2 regions of the Variovorax humicola genome follow, and region 2 is predicted to be linked to the other one. Evidence: riboswitches for the same ligand, from Rfam matches in the RefSeq annotation. Region 2 holds a riboswitch; the other holds the start of a gene.
What was found. Region 2 has a riboswitch for glycine ahead of WKW80_RS18375 (D-amino acid dehydrogenase). Riboswitches for the same ligand answer to the same signal wherever they lie in the genome.
Positions count from the first base shown of each region.

Region 1 (3,402 bases), on a different contig from region 2:
CACGATGAACACGTTGCTCTTGCTCTTGACGCTGCGCCTGGCGAGCGTCATGGCCTCGGCCGCAGCCGTGGCTTCATCGAGCATCGAGGCGTTGGCGATGGCCATGCCGGTGAGATCGCAGACCATCGTCTGGAAGTTCAGCAGCGCCTCCATGCGGCCCTGCGAGATCTCGGCCTGGTATGGCGTGTAGGCGGTGTACCAGGCCGGGTTCTCGAGGATGTTGCGCAGGATCACGCCCGGCGTGTGCGTCCCGTAGTAGCCCTGGCCGATGAAGTTGCGCGCGACCTTGTTCTTCGCGGCAATGGCTTTCAGTTCGGCCAGCGCGGCTGCTTCGGTGGTCGCGGGCGGCAGGTCCATCGGCGCCGAGCGACGAATGGCCGGCGGCACGATGCCGTCGATCAACTCCGCTCGGGTGGCGTGGCCGATGACGGGCAGCATGCGCGCCTCATCGGCCGGTTCGATGCCGATGTGGCGCGCGACGAACTCATCGGCGTTCTCGAGTTGACGCAGGGTGGGGAGGGCGTTGGACATCACGGCGGTCGATCAAGCCTCGGCGGAGAATTTCTCGTAGCTGGTGGCGTCCATCAGCGCATCGAGTTGCAGGGCATCGCTGAGCTTGACCTTGAAGAACCAGCCGGCCGCGAGCGGGTCGCTGTTGGCGAGCGAAGGGTCGGCGCGCAGCGCCTCGTTCACTTCGGAGATTTCACCGGACACGGGCATGAAGACATCGGCCGCGGCCTTGACCGACTCGACCACGCCGGCCACTTCGCCTTGTGCATAGGTCTTGCCGACTTCGGGCAGGTCGACGAACACCACGTCGCCCAGCGCATCCTGTGCATGCACGGTGATGCCGACGGTGGCGGCATCACCGCCGGTGGACTGGACCCACTCGTGGTCCTTGGTGTATTTGACAGTCATGAAAGCTCCTGAGAAAAGCAAGAAAGAAGATCAGCCGCGGTAGTAGCGGGTCGGCACGAAGGGCATGGTGGTCACTTCCATCGGCACGGGCTTGCCGCGCACGATGGCCTGGATGCGGGTGCCGGGTTCGGAGAAGGCCGTGGCCACGTAGGCCATCGCGATCGGGCGGTCGGCCGTCGGGCCCAGCAGGCCGCTGGTCACCCTGCCGATGGCGTGGCCCTCGAAGGATTGCAGCTCGGTGCCGTCGCGAACCGGCACACGCTCCAGCGCCACCAGGCCGACGCGCTTGCGGGTGAGCGTTTTCTGGTCGACGTGTCCGGCCAGGTCGGCCGCCACCGCCAACTGCGCCAGGATCTTGTCCGCCCCCGGAAAGCCGCCCGGGCGCGCGCCACCGGGCCGGCGCACCTTCTGCATGGCCCAGTTGAGCGAGGCTTCGACCGGCGTGGTGGTGGTGTCGATGTCGCTGCCGTAGAGGCACAGGCCGGCTTCGAGGCGCAGCGAGTTGCGCGCGCCGAGGCCGATGGGCTTGACCTCGGGTTGCGCAAGCAGCAGGCGGGCGAGGGCGTCGGCATCGCTTGCGGCGACCGAGATTTCGAATCCGTCTTCCCCGGTATAGCCGCTGCGGGTCACGAAAGCCGGGATCGAGCCGATCCGCACCGAGCCTCCGGTCATGAAAACGAAGCGCTCGACGCCCGGGGACAGGCGCGCCAGCGTCGCCGCCGCCTGCGGGCCTTGCAACGCCATCAGCGCGTGGTCCGGCAGCGGCCGCACCTCGCACCGTGTGCCGATCCTGGCCGTGATGTAGGCGATGTCAGCCGCCTTGCAGGCCCCGTTCACGATCACGAAGATCGAGTCGTCGCCCTCGTTGAAGAACATCAGGTCATCGAGGATTCCGCCGTTGTCGTCCAGCAGCAGGCCGTAGCGCTGCCTGCCCTGCGCCAGTCCGATCACGTCGACCGGCATCAGCGTTTCGAAGGCCGCCGCTGCTTCCGGACCGACAAGCCGCAGCTGCCCCATGTGTGAAATATCGAACAAGCCGGCGGCTTCGCGCGTGTGCTTGTGCTCGGCCATCAGGCCGGTCGGGTATTGCACCGGCATCGAGTAGCCCGCGAAGGGCACCATGCGGCCGCCGAGTTCGGCATGGAGGGCATGCAGCGGCGTCTTGAGGAGTACTGCGGCGGTGTCGGATGGAGTGGCCATGAGGCTTTGTTCCAGTGGGGCAGTCGAGTTCCATGGCAATGCCACGGGCCACTCCTGCTGTCCGCTTTACCTGAGAGATTCGCCCCACGATCGGGGTTTGCTCCTTCGGTGGACCGCCTGGTTGCGCGGCCTCTCTCCAGCAAGAAAACGCCCATTGGAGCGGGCGCCTCGTCAGTCCTTTTGCCTGAGCGTTCGGACCCGTGCTTTTTCGGGGGCCTGCGCCTTCGGCGGCCCCGGCAACCGAGGCGCTCTCCTGACCGCCGGAATTCTACTGTCAGGCCGCGACGGCGAGCTTCACCGCTTCGGGATTTTCACGGACGTAGTCGCGCACGATGGCTTCGATGCTCTCGTCGGCGTACAGGCCCAGCTCGCGTGCGCGCACCCATTCGAAGCGGCCCGGCCAGCCGCTGATGATTTCGCTGACATCGCGGTCAGGCCGGATATCGAGCAGGTCGATTGCGGCTGAACCACCGATGCGATACAGCGCCTGCACCATTTCGTCCACGCTGGCACACAGTGACGGCAGGTTGACGGCGGTGCGGGGTCCCCATTTGCCGTGTGGCGCGCTCGCGGCGCAAACAAGCCCCTCGATGGCGCGCGCGGGAGACGAGATTGCCACCAGCGTGTCAGGCGGCACCAGGCAACGGGCTGGCCGGCCGGCCAGCGGCTCGCGGAACATGCCGCTGAGAAAATCCGACGCCGCGCCATCGGGTTCGCCCGGCCGCACGCACACCGTCATGAGGCGAACGCTGCGCGCGTGGATGAAGCCCTTGCGCCCATAGTCGGCCATGAGTTGCTCGCCGATGAACTTCTGGGTGCCGTAGCTGGTCTGGGGCGTGGGCAGCGTATCGTCCTCGATGACATGGGGCAGCGGCGCGCCGAACACGGCCAGGGAACTCGCGAACACGACCAGCGGCCGGGTGTGCTGGGCGCGGCAGGCTTCCAGCAGCGCATAGGTCCCCAGGAAATTGCTGCGCATGCCGAGTTCGAAATCTTTCTCGGATTCGCCGCTGACGGCGGCCGCCAGATGGAAGACCACCGCCGTCTCTGGCGGCAGCGCCCGCTGTGGACTGTCCGGGGCCAGCAACTCGCACAGGTCGCCGACGATCAGGTTGACCCGGGGATGGTCGGCCAGGTCGCGCGGCGGATGCACGCGGTCGACCAGCGTGATCATGCCGATGCGATGTTCCTTGCCGCCGCCGACCCCGATTGCGCCTTTCGCCAGCAGCCTGCGCGCCAGGCGCACGCCCAGAAAGCCAGCACCGCCGGTGATCACGATTTGCA
Region 1 is NZ_JBBKZV010000040.1:24,703-28,104, forward strand. Features, by position in the region: gene gcvP (aminomethyl-transferring glycine dehydrogenase) at 1-531, opposite strand, end outside; gene gcvH (glycine cleavage system protein GcvH) at 544-918, opposite strand; gene gcvT (glycine cleavage system aminomethyltransferase GcvT) at 949-2,118, opposite strand; glycine riboswitch at 2,166-2,268, opposite strand; glycine riboswitch at 2,281-2,384, opposite strand; gene denD (D-erythronate dehydrogenase) at 2,393-3,402, opposite strand, start outside.
Region 1: another riboswitch for glycine. It lies ahead of gcvT (glycine cleavage system aminomethyltransferase GcvT); the one in region 2 lies ahead of WKW80_RS18375 (D-amino acid dehydrogenase).

Region 2 (3,402 bases):
AATGGAGGGCGAGGATGAGGCCGTGGACCTCGAAGGCAATCTGGCGCTCGTCGGCATCCTCGCGGAAGTGGCCCTCTGCCGTGGCCTGCTGCACCGCGCGGAAGACGGCCCCCTGCCACTTGCTGACCGATTCGACCAGCGCATCGCGCACCGGGCCCGGGCGGTCGTCGAATTCGGTGGCGCCGCTGATGTAGATGCAGCCCGAGTCGATCTCGACCGAGGTGCGCTTCATCCAGTTGTCGAACATCGCGCGCAGACGGGGCAGTCCGCGCGGCGCCGACATCGCGGCATAGAACACTTCCTGCTCGAAGCGCGAGTGATACTCGCGGACCACGGAGATCTGCAACTCTTCGCGCGAACCGAAGTGGGCGAACACGCCCGATTTGCTCATCTGCGTGAGTTCGGCCACGGCGCCGATCGACAAGCCCTCGAGCCCGATCTGCGCGGCCAGGTTCAGCGCGGCGTCGACGATGGCAGCCTTGGTTTGCTGGCCCTTCAGGGCGGAGCGCGAGGACTTGGCCGAGGCGGCGGAGATGGGCATGGGCGGCAATTAATAATACGAACGGTCGTGCTATTTTGTAGTGGATTCGTTTCGAAGAGAAGCGCAAAGACCCACTAGATTACCGGGCTATTGGGCGTCGAAGGCGAATTTCTGGCGTCGTTTCGCATCACCAATGGCCACAAGCAAAGGCGCCGATTTCATCGGCAGCAAGGCGTTGCACCGGGTGAGCCGCGATCGCTCCGGCAAGGCTGCTCGGGCCTTGCTCGTCGAGATCCTTTTCACCGAAGTAAGTGGATCAGATCAAGAAAGTCTGCGCCAGTCGGACCCAATAGGCCGCCCCCAGCGGCAAGGCTCGGTCGTTGAAGTCGAAGCGCGGGGTGTGGAACAGGCAGCCTCCATCCTCGCCGGTCCCGTTGCCCAGCACCATGTAGGCGCCGGGAACTGCCTGCAGCATGTAGGCGAAGTCTTCGCTGCCCATGGTGGGCATCCGTTCGCGGACCTTGTCGGCACCCAGCAGGTCCACCGCCACCCCCCGAGCGAACGCGGTCTCGTCCGCATGGCTGACCAGCACCGGATACTGCTGGCGGTAGTCGACCTCGCACTTCAGGCCATAGCTGTCGGCCTGCGCGTGCACGAACGCCTGCAGCCGCCGTTCGATCTGCGCGCGCACCGCGGGGTCGAGCGCACGCACGCCGATCTTGAGCACGGCCTGTTCGGGCACGATGTTGTAGACCTCGCCCGCCTGCATCGCCCCCACGGTGACGACGGCGGCCTGGTGTGCGCTGATTTCGCGTGAAACGAGGCTCTGCAGGCCCAGCACGATGCTCGCCGCGCACTGCATCGGATCCACGCCCTGATGCGGTAGCGCGGCGCTGGGGATCCTTTGCTTCTGGACCCTGCAGATAGTGAGCGCTGCTCTTTCACCAAGCTCTAACCATGGAGCGACCCTTTGAAGGCTGGATCACGTCGCCGGCAAAGCGCGGCAGATGGCTTCACAGGGACGCTTCTTGAATAGGGCACGATAGGCTGCGGTCATGGGTTGCAGCGCCAGGACGGTCGCGCCATCGTTGCGCCGTGTGTTGATCACCAGTGCATTGGCACCGGTTTCCCAGGCGGCCAGACTCGTCAGGCCCAACACCCACAATGCGCTCGCCGCGCCGGTGTCTCCAAGTCTTTCGCACAAGTCGCAGCCGACCTTCACGTTGAACAATTGCCGGCATTGACTCGCCGATCGCGCCAGACCTGGGCCCGCACTGAGCTTCGCGTGGTAGCGCAGGGACAGATCAAGGTCAAAGTGGCAGGCTTCAATTGCTTCCAGTTGCCGCCTTGGCACGTCCGAAACTAGAATCGCCGATTGCAGGAGAGCGAGCGACCGCGGTCGCTCCACCGAAGGCGCAAACTCCCATGAACGCTCAGGTCGGCCCCGTGGCCATGTACTGCATCCATCGATATCGCCGTCTGGAGAGCCATCAGGCCCACGCCTGATGCACCGAAGGAGCAACACCCTGGCGGGCGCCAAGGTCGAAACTCTCAGGTACCAAGGACAGGGGGAGCGGCTTTTGAAATCACTTTCAAAGGACCTCTCATGCGCGTGATCGTATTGGGCGCCGGCTTGCTCGGCGTCACCTCGGCCTATTACCTCCAGAAGCTCGGCCACGAAGTCACCGTGGTCGACCGCCAGGCCACACCGGCCGCTGAAACCAGCTTTGCCAACGGCGGCCAGATCTCCGTCAGCCACGCCGAGCCGTGGGCCAACCCAAGCGCGCCGATCAAGGTGTTGCAATGGCTGGGCAAGGAAGACGCGCCCCTCCTGTTTCGCATCCGTGCCGACATGCGGCAGTGGATGTGGGGCTTGCAGTTCCTGCGCGAATGCACGCCGGCGCGCACCCGGCACAACATCGAGCAGATCGTGCGCCTTGGCACCTACAGCCGCAGCATGCTGCAGGAACTGCGTCGCGAAACCGGCCTCGGCTACGACCAGCGCACGCAGGGCATCCTGCATTTCTACACGACGCAAAAAGAGTTCGATGGCGCCTTGAAGCCGGCCGAGCAAATGCGCGCATTGGGCTGCGAACGTGTCGTCATATCCGCCGACGAAGCGGTAAAGCTCGAGCCGGCATTGGCACACATCCGTCCGCAACTCGCCGGCGCCACCTACACGGCCGAAGACGAATCGGGCGACGCCAACCGATTTGCGCGCGAACTGGTCAAGCTCTGCGAAGTGGGCGGCGTGAAATTCCTGATGAGCCACACCGTGACCGCGATCCGCGAAGCCGGCGGCAACATCGAGCACGTCGAAGCCACTGACATCGAGGGCCGCTTCCAGCGCCTGCAGGCGGACGCGTATGTGATGGCGATGGGCTCGTTGAGCCCCATCTATGCCAAGCCGCTGGGCATCGACTTGCCGATCTATCCGGCCAAGGGCTATTCGGTGACGCTGCCGGTAAAGGATGCGTCGAAGGCGTACCAGGTCTCGCTGACCGATGACGAGTTCAAGCTCGTGTTCTCGCGCTACACCTCGGAAGACGGCCGCGGCGACCGCATGCGCATTGCCGGCACGGCCGAGCTCAACGGCTACGACCGCGACCTGAACCGCGTCCGTTGCGAGGCGATCGTGCGGCGCGTGGAACAACTCTTCCCGGGCGCCGGCGACACAACGCGCGCCCAGTTCTGGACCGGCCTGCGCCCCGCAACGCCCAGCAACGTGCCAATGATCGGCAAGACGCGCCTGCCCAACTTCTTCCTGAACACCGGCCACGGCACACTGGGCTGGACGCATGCGTGCGGCTCGGGCAAGTCGATCGCGCACATCGTGAGCGGGCTCGCACCGGAAGTCGATTTCGCGTTTCAACGGTAACCCCCCGAAGCGCCTGCGGCGCCTCCCCCCGAGGGGGCGCACC
Region 2 is NZ_JBBKZV010000011.1:13,985-17,386, forward strand. Features, by position in the region: gene WKW80_RS18360 (TetR/AcrR family transcriptional regulator) at 1-541, opposite strand, end outside; gene WKW80_RS18365 (M20/M25/M40 family metallo-hydrolase) at 798-1,406, opposite strand; gene WKW80_RS18370 (hypothetical protein) at 1,464-1,889, opposite strand; glycine riboswitch at 1,951-2,059, shown strand; gene WKW80_RS18375 (D-amino acid dehydrogenase) at 2,088-3,359, shown strand.